4 regions of the Devosia sp. Leaf64 genome follow, and region 4 is predicted to be linked to each of the others. Evidence: predicted binding sites of a transcription regulator. Region 4 holds the regulator's gene; each other region holds the start of a gene.

Region 1 (7,378 bases), on a different contig from region 4:
CGCCGCGCCGCCCGTCAGCTCCGTCACCGCCTTCACTGTCCGCGCGATCCCCGCATCGTGCTTGGCCCGCCACGCATCGATATCCCCCGCCGCCAACACGTCCGCTGTCAAATCCCGCACCGCGCGCATCAGGTTCGCTAGTGCCCGATCAAGGGCCATGCGGTCGAACCGATCGCTGAGCGCAATCGCGCGTCCTTCCTCGACGATACGGAAGAAATCGAATAGCCCCGCCACCCCGAAGAAGGCCCGTGCCGCCTCGTCATGTTCGACCCCGGCGCGCTCGGCGACCAGCACCACGTCGCTTGCAAAACTGAGCACCGGCATCTGCCCGATCCGCCGCGCCAGGTCCTCGGCGACCCCATGGCTGATCAGCCCATTGACCCGCGCCGAAAGCGCCTCGCGCTCCTTGGCCGGCAGCAGCGTGTCGACTTCGCTCCGCAGCGTCTCGACCCCGGCCTGATGCCGCCGCACGAGATCGGCGATGTCGCTCCCCGCCACATTGCCATTGCGCAGGAACCACAGCGTTTCGCGCCGCAGCAGCGCCTCGACCTGCGCATAAAGGGCCAGTTGCACACTGCCCGGCACCACGGTGTCGAGCGCGTCAATCGCGGCATTGAGCTCGGTCAGCCGATAAATATCGCGCACCGCCGCATAGGCCAGCGCCACATCGCCGGCACTCGCGCTCGTCCCCGCCGTCAGCTCCGACACATAAGCCGGACCCCCGCGATTGATCATCGCATTGGCCAGCACTGTTGCGATCACCTCGCGCTTCAACCGGTGACCTTCAACGGCCTCTGGATAGGCCTCGTGCAGCGTCTGCGGGAAATAGCGGAAGAGTTCATTGGCAAGATAAGGCGCATCGACCGCCGTACCGGCCATCAGGTCGTCAAAAAGTGACAGCTTGGCATAGGCAAGGATCACCGCCAGTTCCGGCCGCGTCAGCGCCTTGCCTTGCGCTGCCCGCGCATCGAGCACCGCGTCGCTGGGTAGGAATTCCACCGCCCGATCGAGCCGACCACGTTCCTCCAGCGTCTCGATCAGCCCGCGATGATCCGGCAGTTCGGCCGTCCCTGCGCGCTCAGCCAGCGACAGCGCCAGGGTCTGCAGATAATTGTTCCGCAAACACAGCGCCGCCACCTCATCGGTCATGGTCGCCAGAAATGCATTCCGCGCCTCTTCAGCCAGCGCGCCAGAAGCGACAACCGGCGCCAGCGCAATCTTGATATTGACCTCAAGGTCAGACGAATTCACGCCAGCCGAATTGTCGATGGCATCGGTATTGATCCGCCCGCCATTAAGCGCGAAAGCAATGCGCCCACGTTGCGTGACGCCGAGATTAGCCCCTTCGCCGATCACCTTGGCGCGCACTTCGCCCGCCGTTACGCGGATCGCGTCATTGGCGCGATCGCCCACCGCAGCATCGTCTTCTTCAGCCGCACGGATATATGTGCCGATGCCGCCAAACCAGACCAGGTCAACCTGCGCCGTCAAGATCGCGCGCATCACCTCGGTCGGCGTCGCCGTCGCTTTTTTCAGCCCTAGCAGCGCCTGCATTTCCTCGGTCAGCGCAATCACCTTGAGGCTGCGCGAGAAAACCCCGCCTCCAGCCGAAATAAGGCCCTTGTCATAATCCTGCCAGCTCGACCGGGGCAGCGCGAATAGCCGCTGCCGCTCGGCAAAACTCTTTGCCGCATCGGGCTCTGGATCGATGAAAATATCCCGATGGTCGAACGCCGCCCGCAGACGGATTTCCGGCGACAGCAACATGCCATTGCCAAAGACGTCCCCGCTCATATCGCCAACGCCAACGACGCTGAACGCCTCGCGCTGGATATCGCGGTTCATCTCGCGGAAGTGCCGCTTCACCGCCTCCCAGCCGCCCCGCGCGGTAATGCCCATCTTCTTGTGGTCGTACCCGACAGACCCGCCCGAGGCGAAGGCATCGCCGAGCCAGAAGCCGCGCCCCAAGGCGATGGCATTGGCCGTGTCCGAAAAGCTCGCCGTGCCCTTGTCCGCCGCCACGACGAGATACGGATCGTCCCCATCCCGCCGCATGGTTTCGGCCGGCGGCACGACAGCGCCCTCGATCAGATTGTCGGTGACATCGAGCAGCGCGCCGATGAAAATCTTGTAGCTCTCGGTCCCCTCGGCCATGAAGGCCTCGCGCGCCATGCCGGTCACGAGCCGCTTGGGCACGAACCCGCCCTTGGCGCCGACTGGCACGATCACTGCATTCTTGACCTGCTGCGCCTTGACCAGTCCCAGCACTTCCGTGCGGAAATCCTCCGGCCGGTCCGACCAGCGAATGCCGCCACGCGCGATGGCGCCAAAGCGCAGATGCACGCCCTCGACGCGCGGCGAATAGACCGAAATTTCGCGGTAGGGTCGCGGCGCCACCATGCCGGCGACGGCGGCGGAATCAAACTTGATCGCCAGCGCCGGTCGCCGCGCACCGCTTTCGTCGCGCTGAAACGCATTGGTCCGCAGCGAAGCATCCATCAAGTTCAAAAACCGCCGGATGATCGTGTCCTCGTCGAGCGAACTCGTCGCCTCGAGCTGCGCCGCGATTGTGTCGCGCGCCGCCGCTTCCGCCATGCCGCGGCTTTCAAGCTTCGGATCGTGCAGCGCCGCAAAGAGCGTCACTAGCGCCTTGGCCGCCTCCGCCTGTGTCACCAGCACCTGCGCGATATAGCGCTGCGAATAGGAGATCCCGATCTGCCGCAGATAGCGCGACAGCGCGCGCAACAGCGCCGCCTCGGTCCAGTCGAGACCCGCCTGCGTCACGAGCGCATTGATCTGATCGCTTTCCGCCAGCCCCGCCCAGACCGCAAGCAGTCCGTCCTCGATCGCCTCGCCCCGCAAGGCGACATTGAGCTCACCGCCCGAAGCCGGCGCCAAAACCATGTCGTGGATGAAGCGTTCGACCCCATCACGCGGCACCACGGTATAGGTCCGCTCGTCGATCACCTTGAACCCAAAGTGCTCGAGCATGGGCACGCGATCGCTCAGCGCAATCGCCCCGCCCTTGGAATAGAATTTGAGGCCCAGCGCCCCTTCCGCGCCTTCGCGCGTCCTGAGCTTCAAGCCAATCTGCCCCTCGGCCAGCGCCCGCAAGGCGGCGATATCGGCCAGCGCATCCTCGGCCGTATTGCGCGATTGATAGGCCTGCGAAAAGGCCGAACGATAGTCGCTGATCTCGGCCGGCTCTGTCGCCTGCGCCTGCAATAGGTCAGAAAAATCCTGCGTCAGCGCCTCGACCCGCGCTTCGAGCACCGTGCGCGTCGGCTTCGGCGTCGGCCCGCTCAACCGCCCGATGATCACATGCAGCCGGACAAGCTCGCCCTCGGGAAAATGCGGATAATAGGCCGAAACGCGCCCGTCATAGACCTCGGCGAGATAGCGCGTGATCCGCGCCCGCACGTCCCCGTCATAGCGATCGCGCGGCACGAAAACCAGGATCGAGACGAAGTTGTCGAACCGGTCTATACGCGGCAAGACGCGCACCCGCGGCCGGTCGTAAAGCCCCGCAATCGCCTCGGCAAATTCGGCCAGCTGGCCGATTTCGATCTGAAACATCTCATCGCGCGGGTAAGAATCGAGCGCGCTGAGCAGCGCCCGTCCGGCATGGCCCAGCGGATCGAGCCCGCTCTTGCGCATCACCTCGGCGATCTTGCGCCTGATGATCGGCACCTCGGTATGCGGCGTCGCCAGCGCCTGCGCCGTGAAGAGCCCGACAATGCGCAATTCCCCGCGCACCGCGCCGTCGGCGCCGTAAATCTTAACCCCCACATAGTCCATGTGCTGCCGCCGATGCACGCGCGAGCGCACATTGGCCTTGGTCACCAGCAGCGGCTCGGCGGTCTGCAAAAACGCCACGAGTTCGGGCGTTGAATCCACATAGACCTGCCCATTGCGCAGCACCTTGAGGCTCTCATCGCGCCACAGCCCCAGCCCGGTCCCGGCCATGGGCACCAGTTCCGCGCCCTCGAGCCGGTATTCCTGCACGCCCAAAAACGTAAAGTTATGCTCGGTCAGCCATTCGAGAAACCGCGCCGGTTCGTCGCGCAGCGCCGGCTTGACGCCATTGAGCCCAGTCATGGCCTGCCGCACCCGGTCGAGCATTGCCCGCCAATCGACGACCGCCCGCGATACATCGGTGAGCGTCGCACGGATTTCCTCCTTAAGCGCCGCAAGGTCCGCCACCGGTTCGCTAAGGATATGGAGCACGCTGATCGCCGCGCCCCCGGTCTCGACCACCTGCGCCTGGTTCACATGTACCACGGGGTGGGCAAAAAGCCGGATCGTCCCGCCCATCGCCCGCAAGGCGGCCAAGGTGGAATCGACGATAAACGGCATATCGGGCGAGATCACATCGATCGCGAGCAATTCGCCCGGCGCCGTCGGCGGCGTCATCTGGATACGCGTTTCCTGTAGCGGCCCGAAAATCGCCGCCGCATGGCTCCGCTTCAATCCGGCCAGGAACGTTTCCGGCGTTTGCCGCGCCAGGTCGTCGGGATCGGTCGCCTTGATCGCCGCCACCAGGAACCGGGCAAGGCTCGCATCGCCCGCTGCCAGTGCCTTTGCAGCCTCGATAAAGCTCCAGATCCGCTCGTCCGTCATACGCCGCTCCTACCGTTATTCGCGCCCACTCTATCAGCCAAAGTGAGTCTGTCTGCCTTCCTGCGTCACGCATCGGACAGGAGCGTGACGGTAGACTCTTTTCATCAAACCGTCACAACGAGGCAAAGCGTTTCCACCGCAGGCCTTCCGGCATACGGTTTACAGCTTGTTAATCTCGATTAGTCTGGTAGTCTTTGGGTCATAGCTCGTGAGGCCGCCATGACCAACGTCCAGCTCTATGTCTCCTACGCCGCTCTCGCCGCCGCCCTTATCCTTGGCTTCGTCGTCACCGCCCACGGCGGCCCGCTCTTCTTGTAATTAGAACTTTGCCATTTACGGCGTCATCCCGCGAAAGCGGGAAGCCATTGCAAAAATCAGTGCACGCTCGCCGGCGTCACCGGGCTGCCCTCGCTCCCGATCTTCGGCCCCTCCCAAAACACCACATAAAGCAGCTCCTCGCCGCCCGCATCGGTGATTTCGATGGTCCGTGGCAGCTTGGTTTCGCCCCCTTGCCCCGCCAGTCGCTCGATGATCGCCTTACCCATTTCCGCCGCCTGCGTTTCCGCGGCGTCGAGATCGGCGAGTTCGCTGCCCGCTTCGTCGCGGATCAGTTCCTCATCGGTGCGATAGTGGAAAAAGTAACGTGGCAAGACCGCCTCCTCAGCGCCGGCACTGGAGGAAAACATCTCGCCTCCAGCGCGGTTCAACCTGAATCGGGAAAACGCTGTCAGTGTGGCACTTTGGACCGCTTCAGTCCAATTCCGTCAACGCATGATAATCGTGCCGCTGCCAGAGCAGCGGCTGCCGGTCCTCATGCGTCTCGACATCGACGATCGCCCCGGCAAACAGCACATGCGTCCCTGTCGCGATCGAGCCGATCACTTCGCAATCGAGCACCGTCATCGCCCCATCGAGCTGCGGATGTCCCGATGGCCATTGGTGCCAGGCCCCAAGCGTAAACCGCTCCGCCTGCGCCACCTTGCCGGCAAAGGCATTGGCAATCTCGTCCTGCCCCGCTGCCAGCATCGAGAGCGAAAAGCCACCGGTTTTGGCGATCAAGTCTGCCAGCCGGCTCATGATATCGATCGAAATCAGGATCGCCGGCGGCGTCGCCGAAAGCGACATCACAGCAGTAACTGTCCGCCCAACCCGCTCCTCGCCTCGCCGCGCCGTTACCACCGAGACACTGGCCGCCATCGACGCCATGGCGCTCCGGAACTCGGCCGAACCCACCACCGGCCGTCGCGTCGGCCGCAGCGTCATGCTCTCAGGCAATTCAAAATCAGGCATCACGCTACTCGGAAGTGTCGATGGTTGCGGGGTCACTCGATTTCACCGCGTCATTCCCGCGAAAGCGGGAATCCCTTTTGGTAAGCGAGATCCCCGCTTTCGCGGGGATGACGCTGCGTACGGGTGTCAGCCCAAATTCGCTTCCGCAAACTCATAGTTCGCGAGCTTGTCGAGGAAGTTGGTCACATAATCCGGGCGACGATTGCGGAAGTCGACATAGTGGGAGTGCTCCCACACATCGAGGCCCAAGAGCGGCTTGCCTTCGCCAGTCGCCAGCGGGTTCGAACCATTCGCGGTCTTGGTTGCTTTGAGCTTGCCGTCATTGCCGAGCACCAGCCAGGCCCAGCCTGAACCGAACTGCGTCGTGGCCGCGGTCTTGAACGCGTCCTTGAACGCATCGACTGACCCGAAGTCTTCGGTGATCTTGGCTTCGAGCTTGCCCGGCAGCTTGCCGCCCGTCGGGGAAAGCGCGTTCCAGAAGTGGATGTGGTTCCAGTGCTGGCCGGCATTATTGAAAACAGGCGCGAGGTCTGCCTTGTCCTTGGCAAAGAGCACGATTTCTTCGAGGCTCTTGCCCTGCAGATCCGGTTTTTTTTCCACAAAGCCGTTGAGCGCGGTCACATAGGCCTGATGGTGCTTGCCGTGGTGCAGTTCCAGCGTTTCCTGGCTCATGCCGGCATTGGCAAGGGCGTTGGTCGAATAGGGCAGGGTGGGCAGTTCGAAGGCCATTTGGGGCTCCTTTTGCATTGTGCATCGGGAAAATCGAAGCACCTCGCTTGAGGTTCCTTCCGAGCCGGCTTGCCATCTGCGGCTAACCGGGCTATTTTCCAAGCAATGACTTTGAAAACCCTTCCGCCCAATATGTCAAGTTCAGACTTGGAAAATCCGGCCTGGTCCCCCCGCAGCCCGCGCGAGCGTGTGCTGATGGCGCTAAAAATGCGCTCGGGCCTGTCGTCCGGCGCCATCGGCCAGGAATTGGGGATCACCGGTGAGGCCGCGCGCCAGCAATTGCTGCGCCTCGCCCAGGAAGGCCTCGTCGAAGCCATGGCTTCCTCGACCGGCGTCGGACGCCCGACCCAGCTCTGGTCCCTGACCCCAGCCGCCCAGTCGCGTTTCCCCGATACCCACGCGGCGCTCACCGTCCAGCTTCTCGAACTCGTCGAAACCACCCTCGGCCCCAACGCGCTCGATGCCGTCATCACCGCCCGCGAAACCCTCACCCGCGAGGCCTACGAAGCCGCCGTCGCCGATAAAACCGACCTCAAATCCCGCACCGCCGCGCTCGTCGATCTCCGCACACGCGAAGGCTATATGGCCGAGTGGCGCGAAGAGCCCGATGGCTCGCTCCTCCTCATCGAAAACCATTGCCCGATCTGCGCCGCCGCCACTGCCTGCCAGGGCTTTTGCCGCGCTGAGCTCGATGTATTCCGCTCGATTCTCGGCCCAGGAGCCCAGATCGAGCGCGAGG
Region 2 (7,378 bases), 120 kb from region 4:
GTCGCTCAGCGTCTTCTGCAAGTCCGCGATCTTGTCAGCAGCCGATTTCCCGGCCCGATTGTGGCCCAGAATCTCGATCTGGCCAGCAGGTGGGGCTGGGCGATCGTCCCAGACGACATCGATCAGATTGTCATGCGCCACGACCTTGGCATGGCCCTTCAGCTTTTCGGTGAGGTCGCGCACTTCGCCTGGCGTATGCAGCCACGGGTCATAGGCGACAACGCTATCCTTCTTCACGTAGTCCTTGGCGTCGATGGCAAGCGAAGCCACCTCGTGCACGGTGACCAGTGCGGTGTCAGTCTGCGCCGGTGCCTGCAGCGTATAGCGGCTATCGACGAAGAGATACGCCTCCTTGGTGCCCACCAGCGCCAGACCGGCCGAGCCGGTGAAACCCGTCACATAGGCCAGCCGCGCTTCGCTCGCTGGCACCGATTCTCCGCGATGCGCATCGGCGCGGGGCACGAGGAAGTAGTCGACGCCCGCTGCCTTCATCGCCTTGCGCAGCGCCGCTAGCCGTGGCGCCACCTGGCTCGGGTCGGACTTTTCGTCAAAGCTCTGGAATTTGGCGGGCGGGAAGGCGGAAGTGGTCATGGATATACCTCAGCCGGGTGCGCTCCCGGCATGGCTCTGTTGTCGGATTGGCGGTGGTCGCCACCGTCTTGTTTCCTATCTTAGCTATAGAATGATGGAGACGAAAATGAGCAAGCCCGACAATCTCTTTACCCGCGCACTCACTGCCCTGGTCGAGGGCCGCACGCGTCGCGCGGAGCGCTATGTGGCGCAGTTCGAGCGCGATTATGGAAAGAACCGGGATAGGGTAAACGGCCGTTAATCGTGCCCTGCATGATCGGCATGGCAGGTCTGTCGCTAGCCCCCTAACACACCTCGCCGGAATTGAGTAAAAAGCTACCAGACGATAGGCAATAGACCTCTCGTCGCATGGAGTGAAAGATGACTGAGAGCAAGAATGGTTTCCGCAACGCACTGGGTGGTCTGATTGACGCTCGTGGTCGCGAAGCATCTCGCCAGGTTAGCTACCGCATGCAGCACCAGCTGATCGGCGCTGTTACCAAGCGCCCATAACGGCAGCTCGTACCAAACGACGATCGTTTCGATCCCCGAAGTCCGCTTCGGGGATTTTGCTTTTCTGGGGTTCGCCTTTCGGCATCCGCATAACGAAAAGGGCGCCGAAGCGCCCTCGATGTTAGCGGAATGCTACCGGTTTCAGCGCTTTTGCAGCACCAGCGTCGTCCAGTCCTTGCGCTTGAGGTGATCCACCAGATGGAACCCCGCAAGCTCATAGGCAGCGATGACGCCATCGGCCTGCGTGTTCAAAATCCCCGATAGAATCGCCGTCCCGCCCGATTGCGCAATGCCGCCGACGCCGGGCGCCAGCTCGGTCAGCGGACCGGCCAGAATATTGGCGACGATCAGATCATAAGGCGCGCGCGCGGCGATTTCGACATGGTCGAGCCCGGTCGCCTCGATCGAGTCGATATTGTCGCCAACACCATTTTCCTGAGCATTTTCAATGGTCGTCGTCACCGCGATCGGATCGATATCGGTTGCGAGGATTTTCCCGCCCAGCCGCTTGGCAAGCGCAATCGCCAGCACGCCGGTGCCCGTGCCGATGTCGATCATCGCCTTGGGCGTCGTATGCGCCAGGAGCATTTCGATGGCTTCGAGACACCCCGTCGTCGTCTCATGATGCCCCGTGCCAAAGGCCTGAGCCGCATCGATTTTCATCGGGATCAGGCCTTCGGGAATCGGCGCGGTCTCATGGCTACCATAGACATAGAAGCCGCCCGCGATCACTGGCGCCAAACCTTCCAAGGACTTGGCAACCCAGTTGATTTCTGGATCGATTGGGTCGACCGAGAAGTCGACCGTCCCGCCCAGCACCATCTCGGCCAGCCGCCCGAAAGCCTCGACGTCTGGCGGGCTGTCGCAGGTGGCCTCGAACACCCATTCGCCGGTGTCTTCGATCTCATGCGCGGATGCCGTGAGCGCCAGATCGTCCCGCTCCATCACGGCATCGACAAGCGCATAGGCCTGTTCCTTGGTGAGCGTCGCGGAGAGCTGATCGACGGACATGGTGCTGTTTCCTTTATTCTTTCCGCCTAGTTGCTGCAGCCAAGCGGCCGAGTCAATCCTGACGGATCAGACGCGAACCGCGGTGCCCGAGATGGAAACCATCAGCATCGAGCCGTTCTGGCCGACGACTTCATAATCGATATCGACGCCCACCACCGCATTGCCGCCCAGCCGCTTGGCCTCGGCTTCAAGCTCGCGGAATGCTTCCTGGCGCGCGCTGCGCAAAGTCGATTCATAGGCGCCGGCCCGACCACCGACGATGTCGCGGATGCCGGCGAACAAGTCCTTGAAAATATTTGCGCCGACGATGACTTCGCCGGTCGCGACTCCGAGATATTCGCGGATCGGCTGGCCTTCGAGCGTCGGTGTGGTCGAGATGATCATGCGGTCCTCCATCTGAATTGATGTCAGATGGGGAAGGGTGGTCCGGCCTGCAATGGGCTCAGCCCTTTTGCACGAAGCTTTCGAGCACCTTCTTCATCCCGGCCTTTTCGAATTCGATAGTCAGCTTGTTGCCCTCGACGCTTTTCACGTCGCCATAGCCGAATTTGAGGTGAAACACGCGCTCGCCGACGGCATAGCCGCTCGATTGCCCGCCGAGATCGACGGACCGCGCCACGAGTTCGCCCTCAATCGTCATCGGCCCGCCGCCCTTGCGATTGGCCTGATTGGCCCGCGCCCGCTGCCAGCCCGGCGTTTCATAAAGGCTTTCAAAAGGATCGGCCTTGTTGAACCGCGAGGTGGCCCCGCCGCCATAGCCATATCCGCCATAAGCCGAGCCTTTGTCAGTCACCTCAACCACATCCGGGGGAAGTTCGTCTACAAAGCGGGATGTCATTGTATTTTGCCAAAGCCCGTTAATCCGACGGTTCTGCGCAGACGATATGCGAACTCGTTTCCTGCCTCTGGTGATTCCCACATAAGCAAGTCGGCGTTCTTCCTGAAGGCCAGCATTTCCCTTATCGTCTAAAGAACGTTGGCTTGGAAACGTCACCTCTTCCCAGCCAGTCAAAAAGACAGTGTCAAATTCCAATCCTTTTGCTGAGTGCAATGTCATAATTGTAACAGCGTCGGAGGCGGCTCCGTTGTCTCGATCCATCACCAATGAAATGTGCTCAAGGAATCCAGCAAGCGTGTCGAAGTCTTCCATTGATCGGCTGAGTTCCTTTAGATTTTCAAGCCGACCCTGATCTTCCACGGATTTTACAACGCGCTTTACGACTCTGCCTTCCCGCTGAGCCTGCTCATCCTCTTCAGACAGAGGCCTAAAGTGCATATCCATATAGCCGCTCTCCTCGAGGATCTGCTCGACGAGCTGATAGGGCGCGAGGCTTTCCGCGCGATAGGCCCAGTTGTCGAATTGATCCACAAGACACCGCAACGTCGTCCGCTGCTTGGGTTTGAGCTCCTCGGTTTCCGTCAGCATGCGCGTCGCCGAGAGGAGGGACACATTCTGATGGCGCGCCGTTTCCATCAGCGTTTTCACTGTCGTATCCCCAAGTCCGCGCTTGGGGACATTGATGATCCGCTCGAAAGCAAGATCATCGGCCGGCTGCGCGACAAGCCGCAGGTAAGCCAGCGCATCGCGGATTTCCTTGCGCTCATAAAAGCGCGGGCCGCCAACGACGCGATAATTCAGCCCAAGGGTGATGAACCGCTCTTCGAGCTCGCGCATCTGGAATGAGGCGCGCACCAGGATCGCCATGGAATTGAGTGGCTCGCCGGCACGCTGATATTGTTCGATTTCCTCGCCAACCGTCCGCGCTTCCTCTTCGGAATCATAGACTTGCGTGAAGGAAATCGGCTCGCCCGCTTCGGCGATATCGGTGTGCAGCGTCTTGCCCAGCCGGTCTTCGTTGAAGGCGATCAGGGTCGAAGCCGCTTTCAGGATATTGGCCGTCGAACGATAATTGCGCTCGAGCTTGATGACCTTGGCGCCCGGAAAATCCTTCTCGAAACGGAGGATATTGTCCACCTCCGCCCCGCGCCAGCCGTAGATCGATTGGTCATCGTCGCCGACAACACAAATATTGGCCTCCGGTGCCGGCTTCCCCTGCGCGAGCAATCGCAGCCAGAGATACTGCGCGGTGTTGCTGTCCTGATATTCATCCACCAGCATGTATTTGAATTTGCGGTGATATTCGGCGAGCACTTCCGGATTTTCGCGGAACAGCCGGATGCACTCGAGCAGCAGATCGCCGAAATCGGTGGCGTTCAGCGTCTTCAGTCGCGCCTGGTAATCGTAATAGAGCTGACCGCCCTTGCCATTGGCGAAGTAACCGCTTTCAGAAGCGGGAACGTCCTTGGGCAGCCAACCGCGGTTCTTCCAGCCGTCGAGCATGTTGGCGAATTGCCGGGCCGGCCAACGCTTTTCGTCGATATTGTCCGCCGCCAAAAGTTGCTTGATCAGCCGGATCTGGTCGTCGGTATCAAGAATGGTGAATTGCGGCTTGAGGTCGACGAGTTCGGCATGCGCTCGCAAGATTCGCGCCGAAACCGAGTGAAAGGTCCCCATCCACGGCAGGCCCTCGAAATTGGGCACGAATTCATGGATGCGCTTCTTCATCTCGCTGGCGGCCTTGTTGGTGAAGGTCACCGCGAGGATCTGGCTGCCCCAAGCCATCCGCTGGTTGAGAATATGCGCAATGCGCGTCGTCAGCACGCGCGTCTTGCCCGTGCCCGCTCCTGCCAGCACCAGCAGCGGCCCCTCGGTCGTCATCACCGCGTCTTTCTGCTCGGGGTTCAGCCCGCGCAGATAATCCGGCAGTTGCCGGTTCAATTGACTGGTGATCGGCCCGCCGGCGGGGCGGGGCAGAGGGGCGGGTTCGACCATGGGCAAATCTTTCAGACCGTCGCAAGGGGCAGCGCGGCGAGCTTGACGAATCTCATTTTGTTCTCGTCGCAATATAGGGATGCGAGGCGACTATGTATAGAAGCCGGGATCGTCACCCAAACGTCACAAGCCCGTCATGGCTTTGTTTTGCGCCGACCATAAGCGAAGCGGGCATCTTACAGGGGACCCGCAAATGCATGCTTCCAAGCATCTTGGCGCGCTGACCGCAGCGCTGCTGCTTTCGACAGCCGGCGCGCACGCCGCCGAATACTTCAATCGCGTTTCGAGCTTCCCGGTTGCGCTCAATGCGCCCGAAGCAGAAGCCACTTCGGCCGAAATCATCACCGCCACCGACGACGGCATGACGCTGATCTATTCCGATAGCCCCAATGGCGGCATCGGCTTTGTCGATATCACCGACGCCAAGGCCCCGAAGCAAGCCGGCTATCTGGACATGGGTGGCGAGCCCACCTCCGTCACCGTCATCGGCGGCAAGGCCTATGTGGCCGTCAACACCTCTGAATCCTTCACTGAACCGTCGGGCAAGCTCGTTGTCGTCGATATCGCCGGCCAGTCGGTTGATGGCGAATTCGAGCTCGGCGGCCAGCCGGATTCCATCGCCCACAACAAGGACAACACCGTCCTTGCCATCGCCATCGAAAACGAGCGCGATGAAGACGTGAACGACGGCGCTATCCCGCAGGCCCCCTCGGGCTACCTGACCCTCGTCACGCTGGACAACGGCGCTGTAACCGAAGCCGGGATCAAGAAGGTCGAGCTCACCGGCCTCTCTAAAATCGCGCCGGAAGATGCCGAAGCCGAATTCGTCTCGTTCAACGACAATGACGAAGTCGCCGTCACCATGCAGGAAAACAATTACGTCGTCATCGTCGACGCCAAGACGGCCACCGTCACTGGCGGCTTCGAAGCGGGCGAAACCGGCGTTGCCGGTGTCGATACCAAGAACGATGGCAAGATCGACTTCTCGACCGACCTCAAGGTCGTTCCCCGTGAGCCCGATGCCGTTAAATGGCTCGACAATGATCGCCTGATCATTGCCAATGAAGGCGACTGGAACGGCGGCTCACGCGGCTTCACCATTTTCAATCGCGATGGTTCGATCGCCTTCGACTCGGGCAATGCGCTCGACGTCAATGCCGCCCAGCTCGGCCACTATCCCGATTTCCGCAACAAGAAGGGCGTCGAGCCCGAGGGTCTGGAAGTCGCTACCTTCGGCGAAACCAAGTACATCTTCGTGGCCGAGGAACGCGCCTCTCTGATCGCGATCTACAAGGACACCGGTGCCGAGCCCGAATTCGTCCAATCCGTCCACTCGGGCATTTCTCCCGAAGGCCTCGTCGCCATTCCGGAACGCAATCTCCTCGCGACGGCCAACGAAGCCGATCTGCGTGAAGATGGTCTCGCCGGCTCGCACGTCATGATCTATGAGCTCGGCGAAGGCGAACCCGCCTATCCGCAGCTCATCTCCGATCTCGACGCTGACGGTCAGCCGATTGGTTGGGCCGCCATTTCCGGCGCCGTTGCCGATGCTGAAAAGCCCGGCATTCTATATGCCGTCAGCGATAGCGTGCTTTATGGCGAACCGGCGATCTACGAAATCGACGCGACCGCCCAGCCTGCCCGCATCGTCAAGAAGACCGTCATCACCCGCAAGGGCGAAACTGCCCAGAAGCTCGATCTTGAAGGCATCACGCTCGACGGCGAAGGTGGTTTCTGGCTCGCCAATGAAGGCGACAGCGACAAGCTCGTGCCGCATGCGCTGATCCACGTCGATGCCGAAGGCGCCATTCAGGCCGAAGTCGGCTTCCCGGTCGATCTCCTCGCCGGCCAGAAGCGCTTTGGTGCCGAAGGCGTCGCTGCGATCGGTTCGGGCGAAGACCTGACCCTCTGGGTCGCGGTCCAGCGCGAATGGGGCGACGACGAAAAGGGCTTCGTGAAGCTCCTGTCCTACACCCCAGCCACCAAGGAATGGGCTGCCGTCCGTTATCCGCTCGAAGCCGCGCCGGAAGGCGGCTGGGTTGGCCTCAGCGAAATCACCGTCCATGGCGACTATGCCTACATTGTCGAACGCGACAACCAGATCGCCGACAAAGCTGACCTCAAGGCCATCTATCGCGTGCCGGTTGCCGATCTCAAGGGTGCGGCACTCGGTGGCGAGTTGCCGGTTGTCACCAAGGAACTGGTCCGCGATCTGATCCCCGATCTCGCGTCCAGTAATGGCTATGTCCTCGATAAGGTCGAAAGCTTTGCCGTCGACTCGACCGGCAAGGGCTTTGTCATCACCGACAATGACGGCACCGACGACTCCTCGGGCGAGACCCTCTTCTGGTCCATCGATCTCGAATAGTTTGCCGCAATACTGCTGAGATGGCCGGGCAATGGTCCGGCCATCATCATTTGTGCGGGAGACAGCTCGATAGGCTGGATTCT
Region 3 (7,378 bases), 350 kb from region 4:
GCGATCGGGCGCACCGCAGCGCCCCGAACCAGCCGAGCCGCAACGGCCCCTCGTCATCGAGCGCCAAGCCCGGGTTGCGCCCCGTCTCGGGAAAGCTAGGGGCAAAAACCTTGTTCTCGATCAACCGCGCCGGCGGCGCGCCCTGCTCATCGAAATATTGGCTCAAAAACGCAGGCGAACTCGTCAGCAAAAGGCTCGCCGGCTGCATCAGCCGCTGCTCGACCGAACGCATCGCCCGCCCAACGCCATCCTCGCGCAGCATCAGCCGATGAATATCGAGACATTCATAAACGAGCGCCGGCGGATCGGGCCAAAGCTGCAAGAGATGCTCGGCGATCGCCAGCATTTCGAGATTACGCGCCACGATCACATCCGGCCGCGAAAACCGCCGCGCCCAGCCCCGCGCCGTATAGCGCGCCTTTACCGTCGCCAGGAGCCGCTGCAACATGCGCGCGTCATGCGTCACATCGAGCTCGACCACCATCTCGACCGGCAGGCTCGAAGGCGGTGCATCGGCCCGGCGAAACCCCGCCAGCTCGACGTCCGCACCACCAAGCTGAAACATCGCCACCCGTCGTCCCGCTGCAGGGTCGGACAGGTTGGGGACCAGGTAGAGTATCTTGAGCAATCGCGCATCTCCTCACCGGAACCTGCCGAGTGGAAGATTTGCCAAGGATGCGGTCAACCGCACTCACGACGACCAAGCAATGCGCCTGCCGCATGTCACGAAGGCGCCGTATTTTCTAAACCGGCGAAAGACGAAGCCGCCACCCGAAGGCAGCGGCTTTCAGTCACTTCTTTTTATGGCGAGGCACTTGTCAGGTATTCGACCCAATCAACCGTGACCGGATCGCATTCGACATATTGTCGAACAGGAACACCACCAAGAGGATCAGCAGCACCATATAGGCGACCTTGTCCCAGTCCGAATTGGTGCCCATCGATTCGAGCAGTTTGAGCCCGATGCCCCCGGCCCCGACCGCGCCGATAACCGTGGCCGAACGCGTATTGCTCTCCCAGAAGTAAAGCGATTGCGACACGAACACCGGCAAAACCTGCGGTACGACGCCATAGCGGTTGACCGCCATCGGGCTTGCGCCCACCGACTTCATGCCCTCGCGCTGCTTGTCGTCGACATTTTCAAGCGCCTCGGCATAGACCTTCCCAAGCGCCCCGGTATCGGTGAGAAAAATCGCCGCGATCCCCGGGATCGGCCCCGGCCCAAAGCCGCGGGTAAAGAACAGCGCCCAGATCAGCATGTCGACCGAGCGGATGAAATCGAAAAACCGCTTCATCCCCCAGTTCGCTGCCCCGCTCGGCGTGATCGTCCGCGCCGCAATAAAGGCCAGCGGAAAGGCGATCAGCGTCGCCAAGAGCGTGCCGACAAAGGCCATGACCAGCGTCTGGAACAGCTTTACGAGAATATCCGCATGCTGCCACGCCTTGTTCCCGAGCCACTGGTTCAGCACATATTGCGCATTCGACATATCGGGATTGACCCTGTCGCCCGACAGCATCAGCCCGATCGAGGAGAACAGATCATTGCCCCAGAGCGGCGAGGTAGGATCGTAGAGGAAATTGGCCCAACCAAAAAACCGGCGCTGCACGGCCACCTGATTGGCGCGGATTTCGGCCTGCCCTTCGAACCCGAAGTCGACCACCACCTTCTGCCGATCCTGCTGGATCGCGGCCGGCGCGCCTTCCGGCGCCAGCGCCGCATCCGCCGTGATCGTCACCGGCCACACTTCGCCATTGAGATAGACATCGACCTGGCGCGTCGTGATGTCGAGCCGATCCGCCGCGCTGCCAAAGGTCGCAGTCATGCTGCCGTCGGCATGCGGCGTCAGCCAATCGATTGTGGCATCGGCCGGATATTGCCCGCGGCTCGACCATTGCGGCGTCACCACGCCATCATCGCCAAAGCGCAGCCGCGGCTGGGCGCGCCAGCTATACCAGTCCTGCACATAGATGGAGGCGCGATCCCATTTGCCGTTCTGCAGGGCCGGCCCGACATTGAAGAAAAACCAGCAGAAAACAAGATATGCCGCCGTTGCCAAGAGCGCGACGATCAAGCCGTGCCGTTTGAGGAACGAGGTCTTGAAAACCTCGGGGAATTTCTGTTCGAGCCGAGTGCGCTCGGCAGCACTGATCGCCGACATGGTCACACGCTCGCCTTTCCGAAATTGAAGTTGCCATCGCCCACCAGCCGCCGCCGCAGCCAGCCCGAAAACTGGTCGATGGCAATGATGGTCACGAGCAGCAGAATGATGATCGCATAGGTCTGCGCGGCATAATCGCGCCCGATCGAGAGGCGAAACACTTCGCCGATCCCGCCGCCGCCCACTGCGCCGATAATGGTCGACGCGCGCACATTGATCTCGAGGCGCAGCAGCCCATAGGACACGAAATTGGGCATCACCTGCGGCACGATGGCGTAGCGCACGCGCTCAAGCCAACTCGCGCCAACCGATTTCAGCCCCTCATCGGGCTTCATGTCTGCATTCTCGACAACTTCGAAGCAGAGCTTCCCCAGCGCCCCGATCGTATGCAGCGAAACCGCCGCGATCGCCGCAATCGGTCCGATGGAGAGGACAGCTGTCAGCAGCCCGGCGATGACGATTTCCGGGAAAGCACGCATCACTTCCATGATGCGCCGCACCACCCAGCGCACCGGCCCCGCGCCCACCAGATTGGTCGCGGCAAAGAAGCAAAGGCAAAACCCGATCGCCCCGCCGATGATGGTCGACACGACGGCAATATTGACCGTGACGATGAGCTGATAAATGAAATTGGGAATGTAGAAGCTATCGGTCAGATAGATATTGCTCGAGGTATAATCATACTTCGCCGAGCCATCAAAATAGGGCGAGGCCACCCCGAACATGGCGCGAAAAATCTCGAGCGGATCGCGCGGTGTAAAGTTCTTGATGAAGTCGAACATGAAGGGAAGGCGTTCGAAAAACTTCCCCGAATTGGCCGAATTGGCATAGCTCATGGCCGCCACCAGCGCCACGATCACCCCGATCACCACGAGGATCGTATAGACCCGTCGCGTCATCACCTGAGAGCGATAATGCTGCAGGATCGTTTGGCCGGCCGGCGAAAGTCCGGGTGACTGCTGGGAAATATCGGCCATCGCGAGGCGTCTCCAACAACCACGGCGTCATTCCCGCGAAAGCGGGAATCCCTCTTGCAGAGATCCCCGCTTTCGCGGGGATGACGCTGTGGCTTGATTGAAATGAGAGGCAGGCCTTGCCCGCCTCCCGGGATCAAAAAATCAGCCGCCGATAACCGACTTACGGGCGTCGATGATCGTCTGGTACATGGTCTGGTCGGCGTCGACGAAGTTGGTGTAGCCGCCGGCGGTGAAGGCATCGAAGCATTCGAAATCGGTCTCGGGCAGCGCCTTGAACATGGCGGTGACCTTTTCCTTGATGTCGGCTGGCAGCTTGTTCGACACCATCAGCGGGCCGTTCGGGATGATCGGCGACTGCCAGACTTCCACGAGGTCATCCATGTCGAGGAGGCCCTTGTCGACCATGATGCGCAGGTTGCCGGAGGTGTAGCCTTCCGAGAATTCGCCCTGGCCCGAACCGAAGGTCGTGCCGACATCCCAGGTACCGTCGAGAACGCCGAGCACGAGGTTTTCATGGCCGCCGCCAAATCCGGTTTCGCTGTAGAATTCAGCGATCGGCATGCCGAGGTCGGCCGGAAGAGCGACGGACGGGATCAGGTAGCCCGAGGTGGAGTCCGGATCGGCAAAGCCGAGCTTCTTGCCCTTGGTGGAAGCGAGATCGGTGATGCCCGAATCCGAACGTGCAACCATGATCGTGTGGTAGCCGGTCGAACCGTCTTCCTGCTGGGTGGTCAGAACCGGGTCAACGGCTTCCGGGTCCTGCAGGTAGATCGCGGCATAGGACGAAGCGCCCATGATGGCGATGTCGATTGTGCCGCCGAGGAGGCCCTGGATGATGCCGTTATAGTCGGGCGATGGGAAGAACTGGACGTCGGTGGCGCCGGTTGCGGCCTTCAGCGGCTCGGCAACGCATTCGGAACGGCGCAGCTGGTCGGCTTCGTTTTCGCCGCCATCGAGACCGATGCGGAGGACGAGACCGTCCTGGGCAAAGGCTGCGGTCGACATGGAAAGCGCGACGGAGGCGAGAAGCAGTTTACGGATCGCGGACACGGGAGGTCTCCTTTGGTGACGCGTTTGGGTAATCTCGGTTTTTTCTGAAAAGGGCCGAGTTTCAGGGCGCCTGCTGCGCATTGGTCGGCGTGCGCGGCAGGTATTGGATGGGCGCGATAGAGGTCGAAGTCATCGCCTCGGAAAAGGCCTCCTTGAGGCCATCGGCGCCGTAAATGGTGCGAGCGACATCGGTCGTCAGCTCGTTCGGCGTGCCGTCGAACACCATCTTGCCGGCCGCCATGCCGACGATGCGCTCGCAATAAGCGCGCGCCGTATCGAGCGTGTGGAGATTGGTGATGACGGTGATGCCCTCGGAATTGATGTCGCGGAGCGAGTCCATGACGATCTGCGCATTGCGCGGATCGAGCGAAGCGATCGGCTCGTCGGCAAGGATCATCTTCGGTTTCTGCATCAACGCCCGCGCAATCGCGACGCGCTGCTGCTGGCCGCCCGACAGGGTCTGCGCCCACTGGGTCGCCGTCTGCGCGATATCGAGCCGCTCGAGTGCCTTGAGCGCTTCGAACTGCTCGTCCGGCGAAAACACCTGGAGGAGGTTCAGGAGCGGATTGCGGCCATTGAGCCGCCCCAGCATCACATTGGTGATGACATCGAGCCGCGGCACGAGGTTGAACTGCTGGAAGATCATGGCGCAATCGCGCTGCCATGCCCGCAGCGCCTTGCCCTTGAGCTCGGACGTCTTGACGCCCTCATATTCGATATAGCCCGACGAAACGTCGTTGAGCCGATTGATCATGCGCAGCAGTGTCGACTTGCCAGCGCCCGAACGGCCAATAATGCCCACCATCTGCCCTTGCGGGATTTCGAGCGTCACATCATTGACGGCGATCTTGTCACCGAACCGTCGTGTAACGTGCGAAATCTTGAGCATGAGCCCGCCCCAGTCGTTGAACTGCGGCAGACCTAAGGCGCGCGTGTAACGTCACCATGTATGATCGGTGACGGTTCCATGACTATTCACCGGACTGTTGCGGGTTGTCGCGGCACCCCCACCTAACCTCCCCCTGATAGGGGGAGGAATATATCGAGTTTGTGTTGCAGCCTGAGAACCACGGACCACATCCCTCCCCCTACCAGGGGGAGGCTAGGTGGGGGTCACCCCTCATACTTCTCCAAAAACGCCTCGATCCCCAGCGCCCGAAAATCCGGCAGCGCCTGATGTAGTTTCTCGTGGCTCCAATCCCACCACTTCATCGCATCGAGCCTTCCCGCCACATTATCGGAAAACCGCTGCTTGATCGTCCGTGCCGGCACGCCTACGGCAATGGCAAAATCCACCACATCCTTGGTCACCACGGCATTCGACCCGATGATCGCCCCATTACCAATCGTCACGCCTGGCATCACCACCGCCCCGTGCCCGATCCAGGTATCATGCCCAATCCGAATGCCGTCCGCCGCCCGCCAGTCGAAAAAGCTCTGATCGTCCTCTTCGCCCTCAAAATACCAGGCCGAGCGATAGGTAAAGTGATGGAGCGAGGCCCGCTCCATCGGATGCATCGAGGCATAAATCCGCACATGGCTCGCGATATTGGCGAATTTTCCAATATCCGCATACGCGATCTGCGTATTCTCGACGCAGTAGGAATAGTCGCCGATCTTGGACCGGCTGACATGTGAGCCTGCACCGATCTCGACATAGCGCCCAAGCTCGGACTCCATCACCTGTGCCGTCGGATGAATGGAGGGTGTGTCGCCGAGCCGGGTCATGCCGCCACCTTCGGCGCAAAATCCGTCACATCGACGATCCGGTCCGCCACTTCCGCCCGCACCTCCTCATCGTGAAAAATCCCGAGCATCGCGACTCCCTCGCGCTTTTTCTGCGCAATCATCCCCACCACCACGGCTCGATTGGCCGCATCGAGCGATGCCGTCGGCTCATCGAGCAGCAGAACCGGGTGATGCGTGATAAAACCCCGCGCAATATTGACGCGCTGCTGCTCGCCACCCGAAAAAGTCGCCGGCGGCAGCTCCCATAGCCGCTCCGGCAGATTGAGCCGCGCCAGCAGTTCTCCGGCCCGCCCCCGCGCCTCGGCCTTATCGACCCCACGCACCACCAGCGGTTCCGCCACCACATCGATCGCCGAAACCCGCGGCACTGTCCGCAAAAACTGGCTCACATACCCAATCGCATCCCGCCGCAAAGTCAGCACAGTCCGTGGATCGGCACTCGCCAAATCCACCAAGGCGCCGTCATGCGCAATCAGCACCGCGCCGCGATCTACCCCATAATTCCCATAGACCATCTTCAAAATGGACGATTTTCCCGCCCCCGATGGCCCACCCAGCACCACGCATTCGCCCGGTGCGACGTCGAAAGTGACGTTGTCCACCACCGGCAGGCTGATCCCCCCGCGCAGGTGCATCGTAAAAGTCTTTGCGAGATTTCTTACGGATAGAGCGGTCATCATCACACCTGCAAAATCGAACTGACTAACAACTGCGTATAAGGCTCGCGCGGATCATCGAGCACCCGGTCCGTCAGCCCCGCTTCGATCACATGCCCACCCTTCATCACCATCATCCGATGGCTCAGCAGCCGCGCCACGGCCAGGTCATGGGTCACGACAATCGCCGAAAGCCCAAGCTCGCCGACCAATTGTCGCAACAAATCCAAGAGCCTCGCCTGTACGGACACATCGAGCCCACCCGTCGGCTCATCCATGAACACGAGCCGCGGCCCGGTCACCAAATTCCGCGCAATCTGCAACCGCTGCCGCATCCCTCCCGAAAACGAGCGCGGCTGATCATCGATCCGATCCGCCGCAATCTCTACGCGCCCCAGCCAATCGAGCGCAGTGTCGCGAATACGGCCATAATGCCGATCCCCAACCGCCATAAGCCGCTCGCCGACATTGGCACCCGCCGACACCGTCATCCGCAGCCCATCGGCCGGGTTCTGATGCACAAAGCCCCAATCCGTCCGCGTCAGAAACCGCCGCTCAGCCTCGGAAAGCTCATAGATATTGCGCCAGCTTTCATCGCGCATCCGGTAGAGCGCCTCGCCCGACGTCGGCTCAAGATTTGCCGAAAGCGTATTGAGCAGCGTCGTCTTCCCCGACCCACTCTCGCCGACAATCGCCAGCACTTCGCCCGGATAAAGCTCGAAATTGACATCGGCACAGCCAAGGCGGGAGCCATAGTATTTGGTCAGGTTGCTGACCTTGAGCAGCG
Region 4 (7,378 bases):
GCGCCGATCGCCGCAAGCTTGTCCGGTCCGGCCTTCGCCGCCGTCACCTGAATGAGCAGATCTTCCGCGGCCTTGGCATCGCCGCCATCGCTCTTGCCCTCGGCTTCGTGGCCCTGCTGTTCGTCGATGTGTTCCGCAAGGGCATCCCGGCATTCATCCAGTCCAACGTCCACCTGGCCGTCACCTATGATCCGGCTGTGATCGACGTTGGCCCGGCACCTGCCCGCGCCGATTTCGCCTCGGAAGCCGAGTTCAATGCCGCAAGCCTCAAGTGGCAGCGCGAAGTTGCGCTCCTCAACTGGAACACCATTGTCGAAGCCTCGCTTCGCAAGGCGCTCCCGGAAGGCTACGACATTACGAGCCGCGAACTTCTCGCGATCCCCGAAACCAATGCCCGCCACGCCATTCGCGAAAAGTTCGTCAGCGATCCCTCGCTCCTCGGCCAGACCGTCGAAGTCGATGTGCTCGCCTCGGCCAATACGGCCAACTGGGTCAAGGGCAATATCGATCGCTCGCTTGGTGATACCCAACAGCAGCTTTCGGCGCCAACCCGTGGCCTGATCGACATCTTCGAAGAAAACGGCACCATCACCAATGGTTTTGCCTGGTCGATCTTCACCAATGTCGATAGCCGCTCAGCGCCTGCTTCCGCTGGTCTCCTCGGCGCCTTTGTCGGTACGCTCTGGATGATGCTGATCGTTGTCGTCCTCGCCGTTCCGATCGGCGTTGCCGCAGCCATCTATCTCGAAGAGTTCGCGCCAAAATCGCGCCTCACCGATCTCATCGAGGTCAATATCAACAACCTCGCGGCCGTCCCCTCGATCGTCTTCGGTCTCCTCGGCGCCGCGGTGTTCATCAACTGGTTCCACCTGCCGATCTCCGCCCCGCTCGTTGGCGGCCTGGTGCTGACGCTGATGACCCTTCCCACCATCATCATCGCCACCCGTGGAGCGCTGATGGGCGTCTCCCCGGCCCTGCGCCAGGCAGCGCTCGGCATGGGTGCCTCGAAAACCCAGATGGTGTTCCACCACGTCCTGCCGGTGACCTTTCCGTCGATCCTCACGGCAACCATTCTCGGCGTCGCCCATGCCCTTGGCGAAACCGCACCACTGCTGCTCATCGGCATGAAGGCCTTCGTGGCGTCGGTCCCCGCGACCCCGCTCGATCAGGCCGCCGCCCTTCCCGTCCAGATCTATCTCTGGCAGGGCAATGAAAACCGCAATTTCTTCGAGCCCCGCACCGCAGCCGCCATCATGGTGCTGCTTGGGGTAATGATCCTGCTCAACGGCGTGGCGATCTATCTCCGCTCCCGCCTTGAAAAGCGCGCTTAAGGAGTGTGATCCAAATGGATATGCTTGCCGGCAAGGTAAAGAAGACCTCCCAGAACCTGGACTCCGCTATGAACCCGACTGACGTGCTTGACCGCCCTATCCGCCTGACCGCCCGCGACGTCACCGTCCACTATGGCGCCAAGCAAGCCCTGCACGGCATTTCGATCGACATTCCTGACCGCGCCGTCACCGCCTTCATCGGGCCATCGGGCTGCGGCAAGTCGACCTTCCTGCGCTGCATCAATCGCATGAACGACACCATCGAAGGCGCCAAGGTCGGCGGCACTATCAAGCTCGATGGCGAGGACATCTATGCCCAGGATCTGGACGTGGTCGAACTGCGCGCCCGCATCGGCATGGTCTTCCAGAAGCCCAATCCCTTCCCCAAGTCGATCTACGACAACGTCGCCTATGGCCCGCGCATCCATGGCCTCGCCCGTAACAAGACCGATCTCGACGAAATCGTCGTGTCATCGCTCCGCAAGGCCGGCCTCTTCGAAGAAGTGAAGGATCGTCTGGCCGAGCCCGGCACCGGCCTCTCCGGCGGCCAGCAACAGCGTCTTTGCATCGCGCGCGCCATCGCCGTTGGCCCCGAAGTGATCCTGATGGACGAGCCCTGCTCGGCCCTCGACCCGATCGCCACCGCCGTCATCGAAGAGCTGATCGACGAACTGCGCGAAAACTACACCATCGTCATCGTGACCCACTCGATGCAGCAGGCCGCCCGCGTCAGCCAGCGCACCGCCTTCTTCCATCTGGGCAATCTGATCGAACAGGGTCAGACCGAAGACATCTTCACCAATCCGGTGAACAAGCAGACCCAGGACTACATCATGGGCCGCATCGGCTGATCGCGGAACGAGGAGCCAACATCATGCCCACCAATAACAACACGTCCGACCACATCGTCTCGTCCTTCACCGACGAGCTCAACACCCTGGCCCAGACCATTGCCGAAATGGGTGGCCAGGTCGAAGTCGCCATCGAGAACGGCACCAAGGCCCTTCTCAAGCTCGATCGCGAGCTGGCCGACCTCACCATCATCGCCGACCAGCGCATCGACGACATGCAGCGCAAGATCGACGAAATGGCCGTCTCCCTGATCGCCCGCCGCCAGCCGATGGCGAGCGACCTGCGCTCGGTCATCACCGCCGTTCACGTCGCCAACGATCTCGAACGCGTCGGCGATATGGCCAAGCAATTGGCTCGCCGTTCGCTCAAGCTCGAAGGCATCAACCTGCAGCCGACTTTCTACAATGGCGTCAAGAACATGACCGCCCTTGTCCTCCGTCAGCTCAAGGATTCACTCGACGCCTATGCCAATCGCGACGCGGCAGCCGCCGTCGAAGTCTGCAACCGCGACGACGAAGTCGACGCCATGCACACCTCGCTCTTCCGCGAACTCTTGACCTACATGCTGGAAGATCCGCGCAACATCACCACCTGCACGCATCTCCTCTTCTGCGCCAAAAACCTCGAGCGCATCGGCGACCACGCGACCAACATCGCCGAACGCGCCTACTACCTGCAAACCGGCAAGCAACTCACCGCAGACGTGCAGGAACTGCACCGCACGCAGATCAAAGCGTAAACCCTTCCTTCCCCTCCCCCTCTTTCAGGGGGAGGCCGGGTGGGGGTAAACCACAAGAACCATGACTTTCGGCCAGACGTTGAGGCCGATCGATGGAGCACGCCTATGCCCGCGACCATTCTCGTTGTTGAAGACGAGGGCGATATCGCCATCCTCTTGCGCTATAATCTCGAAGCCGAAGGCTTTCGCGTCGTCACGGCCGAAACCGGCGACGAAGCCCAGCTCGCCATTCAGGACAAGCTGCCGGACCTGATCCTGCTCGATTGGATGCTGCCCGAAATCTCAGGCATCGAACTCTGCCGCCGTCTTCGCGCCCGCGAAGAAACCCAGCGCATTCCCATCATCATGCTCACTGCCCGCGGCGAAGAGGAAGAGCGCGTCCGGGGTCTCTCGACCGGCGCCGACGACTATGTGGTAAAACCCTTCTCGGTTCCCGAACTGGTCGCCCGCATCCACGCCCTCCTCCGCCGCGCCAATCCGAACCTCGTAACGGCAGCGCTCAAGGTCGGCGATCTCGAACTCGACCGCACCACCCATCGCGTCCGCCGCTCTACCCGCGACGTGCACTTGGGCCCGACCGAATACCGCCTCCTCGAATATCTCATGCGCCATCCCGGTCGCGTCTATTCGCGCGAGCAGCTTCTCGATGGCGTCTGGGGCAATGACGTCTATGTCGACGAGCGCACCGTCGACGTCCATATCGGCCGCCTCCGCCGCGCCATCAATCGGGGCCGCGAGAGCGATCCGATCCGCACTGTGCGCGGCGCCGGCTACGCGTTCGACGAGCGCTTCGGCCAGCCAGCCTGACCCTCAGGCGGCAGCGCTTGCTGCCGTCTCTTCTTCCACATGCAAAGCCACGCGGTTCCGCCCGCTCGACTTAGCCGCATAGAGCGCCGCATCCGCGCGTGAAAACGCTCGCCGGGGCTCTTCGCCGGGCTCATATCCCGCAATGCCGAAGCTCGCCGTGACCCGGGCATCCTCTGCCAGGGCGCTGTGCCGCATGCCGGCATATTTCATTCGCAGGCGCTCAGCCTCGATCGCCGCCACTTCGGGAGCGAGGTCCGGCAGGATCAGCGCAAACTCTTCGCCCCCAAGCCGCCCCGCCGCAAAGCCGCTGGCTTTCAGGAGATCGGCAAAGGCACGCAAAGCCTTGTCCCCTGCGAGATGGCCGAACCGGTCGTTGATGGATTTGAAATGATCGATATCGCAAAAAATCACGCTGCCGCCCGTTTTGCCCGCTGGACTTGCGAGCCTATGAAACGCTTGGTGGTTCAAAAGTCCCGTTAGGCTGTCCATTTCCGAAAGGCGCCGATAGTCGTAGATCACGCCATTGATGATCCGCGCCAATGCGAGGAATAATGCGGCAACCGACAAGATTGCCGACACTGTCAGCGTGGTTCTCTCATGGTCGCTGGCGCTGATCGTCACATATTTCGTTCCAACGCTGAACATGATCGGATAGGCAAAAAACCGGTAGACGAACATTGCCGCAGTTCCACCGACAACCACGCAAAGCGCATATTCCGCGGCCCCACGCCCCTTGTATTTCCACAGCCTGAACAGGCAGTCGCCAAGCGCGAGGGCGCAGGAGGCCTGAAAAATCGACGTCCGATAGACGAATGGAACGTCAGCCAGGCGCAACGCGACACCAAGGCAGGTCAGAACGGCGACCACGGCATAGAGGCGCCAGTGTTGGTCTTTCTGGCCGAGCGCTTCGCGGATGCATTGTCCAAAAGCCAGATATGCGGCTGGCGTCAGCATGGAAATGGCGATGGACGAAGCCATATCGTTCGCAGCCACGGCAAAAAACACGGTCTGGATCGTTGCGGCAACCGCGGTCGCGGCCAGCCAGGCCAGCGATTTGAGATGGCGCATACTGATGAACACGCACACACAGAGCGTCGCAATAATAGCAAAGCCTGCTGTCGTCACCCAACTGAGGCTGACCATTTATTTCCCCGGGATCAAGTCTGAAGCGGGTGTCTAACGCCGCTCACGCACGATGGGCCTATAAGCCCGTGAACGTTATTCGAGACCAGTTAATGCAAGGCTTATGGGCTTGATACCATTGCGTCAAACACCCGAAGCAGGCTAGCTGAGGCTAACGCTTCCTTACCGTTCGAAAGCAAGGCAATCCGGCATGTCTGTCCAGTTCCTCGTCACCCATTCTGGCGGATTTCATGCCGATGAACTGCTCTCGAGCGTCATCCTCACGCGCCTCTTTCCTGAGGCCAGCATCGTGCGCACCCGCGCTCCGGATTGGATCGCCCCAGCCCCCGATCGCATCATCTACGATGTCGGCGGTGCCTATGATCCAGCGGCCAATATTTTCGATCATCACCAGCGCGGCGCGCCCCTCCGCGACGATGGTCAGCCCTACAGCTCCTTCGGTCTCGTCTGGAAGCACTTTGGGCGCGACTACATCGCCGCCCTCGGCACCCCAGCAAACCATTTGGACAGCATCCACGAGAGCTTTGACGGCAGTTTCGTTCTGCCGATCGATCTCGTCGATAATGGCGCGCAGAGCCCGTCGGGCCCCCTCGCCGGCCTGTCGCTCTCTTCGCTGCTCGAAACCCTGAAGCCCGATTTCGACGACACCGATACCGATGCCGACGAAAAGGCCTTCATGCAGGCGCTTGCCGTGGCGCGCAGCTTCGTCGAAGCTGGCGTCAAGCGGGCAGCGGCAAAGCTGCGCGCTGAAAGCGTGGTTCTTGCCGCCATCGAGGCAACCGGGCCAGGCCGCGTTCTGGAATTGCCCATGGGCATGCCGTTCCGCCCGGCCATCGAAAAAGCCGGCGCCGACCATCTGCTCTTCGTCGTCCATCCGCGCGATAAGGATTGGTGCCTAACAGGCATTCGTCGCGGCGAAGGCTTCGAGCTTCGTGCAGATCTGCCTGCCGCCTGGGCTGGCCTCGTCAATGAGGATCTGGAAAAGGTATCCGGTGTTCCCGGCGCCACGTTTTGCCACAACGGCCGTTTTATCGCCGCTGCGCGAACCCGCGCTGCCGCCCTGACAATGGCCGAGCTCGCGGTGGCCGAGGCTCTGAAGAGCCACGCGGCCTAAAAGTCGACGGGCCGCGCTATCGCGCGCGGCGCGCTTGCCCGATGGTTTCCATCTGGCTGTGAAGGGTCCGGATCTGGTCCGGTCCGAGCGTTTCGCCCTCGACCTTGAGCATTGCACCGCGCAGGCTGACCGGCGCCGCCTGCTCCATGGCAAAGCGTACGGCCTTGGCCGCCGACGAAAACCGGCGCCCGCCCTGGGCAAATGCATTTTCAACATTCGTGCCGAGGAACAACTGTCCCGGCATATTCAATATCTGCGTATTCATTCTAAACTTTCTTTCGGCAAAACGCCGACGCTCGGCGCACAACGGCGCCGAATGATTTGTATTGGACAACAATAGCTGTCGATTATTTCAGCGCGACGACAGCGCGTGGCGAAGCCTCCGCAGCGAGAACGCCGCAGGATCGAAACCCACATATGCGCTGATCAAGGCGGAACGAACTAGCGTTTGTTCACGGCAATGCTGAAGACGCTTTGAGCCAGCGTGCTGGTCGCCTTGGTGGCGTTGCTCGGCGACAGGTCGACTTCATCGACCACCCGCTCAACGCTTTCACCGCGCGATTTCACCCGATATTGCACTGGGCCACTATCATGCGGCAGGCAGGCAATGACTTCGCAGGGCCCATTGGGCCGATTGCTGTGGCGGGGAGCGGATCGCAGATCGACCATCTCGCCGACCTTAAACAGATGAGACATCAGACGCTCCTGAACGCCGGGGCAGTGCTGCCCCGGCAAGATCTGCTTTAGGCAAGCTGTACATTGATCGCGGACTCACGACCGTCGCGGCCGCGTTCCAGATCATAGCTTAACTTCTGGCCGTCGGCGACGCTGGTCACGCCAGCGCGTTCGAGAGCCGAGATATGAAGGAAGGCATCCTTGCCGCCGTCATCGGGCGAAATGAAGCCAAAACCCTTGGTGGAATTGAAGAATTTTACAGTACCATTGATCATGGGATGTCTCTGAATTGGCTCGAAGCTGTGCAAGCGAGCATTTCTCCCGCGCGATATGCATCGGGAGATACCAACGTTTGCAGTTCGAAAGGAAAGCCAATCAACCGGCTATACCGGGAAGGTCAGGTCGCCACGCGGGCAGAAAACGTATGATCAGATATATCGCGTTCAATGCGTCAAAGTCAAGGCAGCGTTCACTTATATCTAACGGCGCTTGGCGCGCTGCACGGCAGCATCGAACTGTTGGAGGAAATTGGAGCGATCCTTTGCCGTGAAACTGGCATTGATCCCGCGGCTTTCGCCGGTCTCCCTAAGATGTTGATTAAGCTCGCGCATCGCCATTGCCATGCCGATCGAGTCGGACGTAAACAGTTTCCCCGTCGGTCCGATCGCCACCCCATCCTTGGCCAGCACGCGGCTTGCCAGCGGAATGTCGGAGGTC

The links. Region 4 encodes PhoB, which activates phosphate uptake and scavenging genes when phosphate is short. Its sites were predicted from a motif close to TGTCATNNANCTGTCAT; they were not measured.
Region 1: a site for PhoB is predicted at 4,720-4,736, ahead of ASE94_RS13695 (NAD-glutamate dehydrogenase). Genes of this name have one in related genera too.
Region 2: a site for PhoB is predicted at 5,049-5,065, ahead of ASE94_RS20035 (esterase-like activity of phytase family protein). Genes of this name have one in related genera too.
Region 3: a site for PhoB is predicted at 5,143-5,159, ahead of phnC (phosphonate ABC transporter ATP-binding protein). Genes of this name have one in related genera too.

The regions. Positions count from the first base shown of each region.
Region 1 covers NZ_LMLO01000021.1:154,452-161,829, forward strand. The annotation lists gene ASE94_RS13695 (NAD-glutamate dehydrogenase) at 1-4,620, opposite strand, end outside; gene ASE94_RS13700 (hypothetical protein) at 4,995-5,306, opposite strand; gene ASE94_RS13705 (flavin reductase family protein) at 5,371-5,910, opposite strand; gene ASE94_RS13710 (superoxide dismutase) at 6,037-6,639, opposite strand; gene ASE94_RS13715 (metalloregulator ArsR/SmtB family transcription factor) at 6,835-7,378, shown strand, end outside.
Region 2 covers NZ_LMLO01000024.1:484,985-492,362, forward strand. The annotation lists gene ASE94_RS20015 (aminopeptidase P family protein) at 1-591, opposite strand, end outside; gene ASE94_RS21605 (hypothetical protein) at 698-832, shown strand; gene ASE94_RS20020 (50S ribosomal protein L11 methyltransferase) at 1,225-2,094, opposite strand; gene ASE94_RS20025 (heavy metal-binding domain-containing protein) at 2,161-2,478, opposite strand; gene ASE94_RS20030 (UvrD-helicase domain-containing protein) at 2,537-4,927, opposite strand; gene ASE94_RS20035 (esterase-like activity of phytase family protein) at 5,121-7,295, shown strand.
Region 3 covers NZ_LMLO01000024.1:13,740-21,117, reverse strand. The annotation lists gene ASE94_RS21175 (glycosyltransferase) at 1-628, opposite strand, end outside; gene phnE (phosphonate ABC transporter, permease protein PhnE) at 819-2,159, opposite strand; gene phnE (phosphonate ABC transporter, permease protein PhnE) at 2,162-3,136, opposite strand; gene phnD (phosphonate ABC transporter substrate-binding protein) at 3,278-4,186, opposite strand; gene phnC (phosphonate ABC transporter ATP-binding protein) at 4,248-5,075, opposite strand; gene ASE94_RS17735 (DapH/DapD/GlmU-related protein) at 5,300-5,914, opposite strand; gene phnL (phosphonate C-P lyase system protein PhnL) at 5,911-6,615, opposite strand; gene phnK (phosphonate C-P lyase system protein PhnK) at 6,615-7,378, opposite strand, start outside.
Region 4 covers NZ_LMLO01000024.1:367,268-374,645, reverse strand. The annotation lists gene pstA (phosphate ABC transporter permease PstA) at 1-1,331, shown strand, start outside; gene pstB (phosphate ABC transporter ATP-binding protein PstB) at 1,400-2,182, shown strand; gene phoU (phosphate signaling complex protein PhoU) at 2,206-2,922, shown strand; gene phoB (phosphate regulon transcriptional regulator PhoB) at 3,028-3,729, shown strand; gene ASE94_RS19490 (GGDEF domain-containing protein) at 3,733-4,872, opposite strand; gene ASE94_RS19485 (MYG1 family protein) at 5,063-5,986, shown strand; gene ASE94_RS19480 (hypothetical protein) at 6,003-6,251, opposite strand; gene ASE94_RS19475 (hypothetical protein) at 6,428-6,682, opposite strand; gene ASE94_RS19470 (cold-shock protein) at 6,730-6,936, opposite strand; gene ASE94_RS19465 (YaiI/YqxD family protein) at 7,141-7,378, opposite strand, start outside.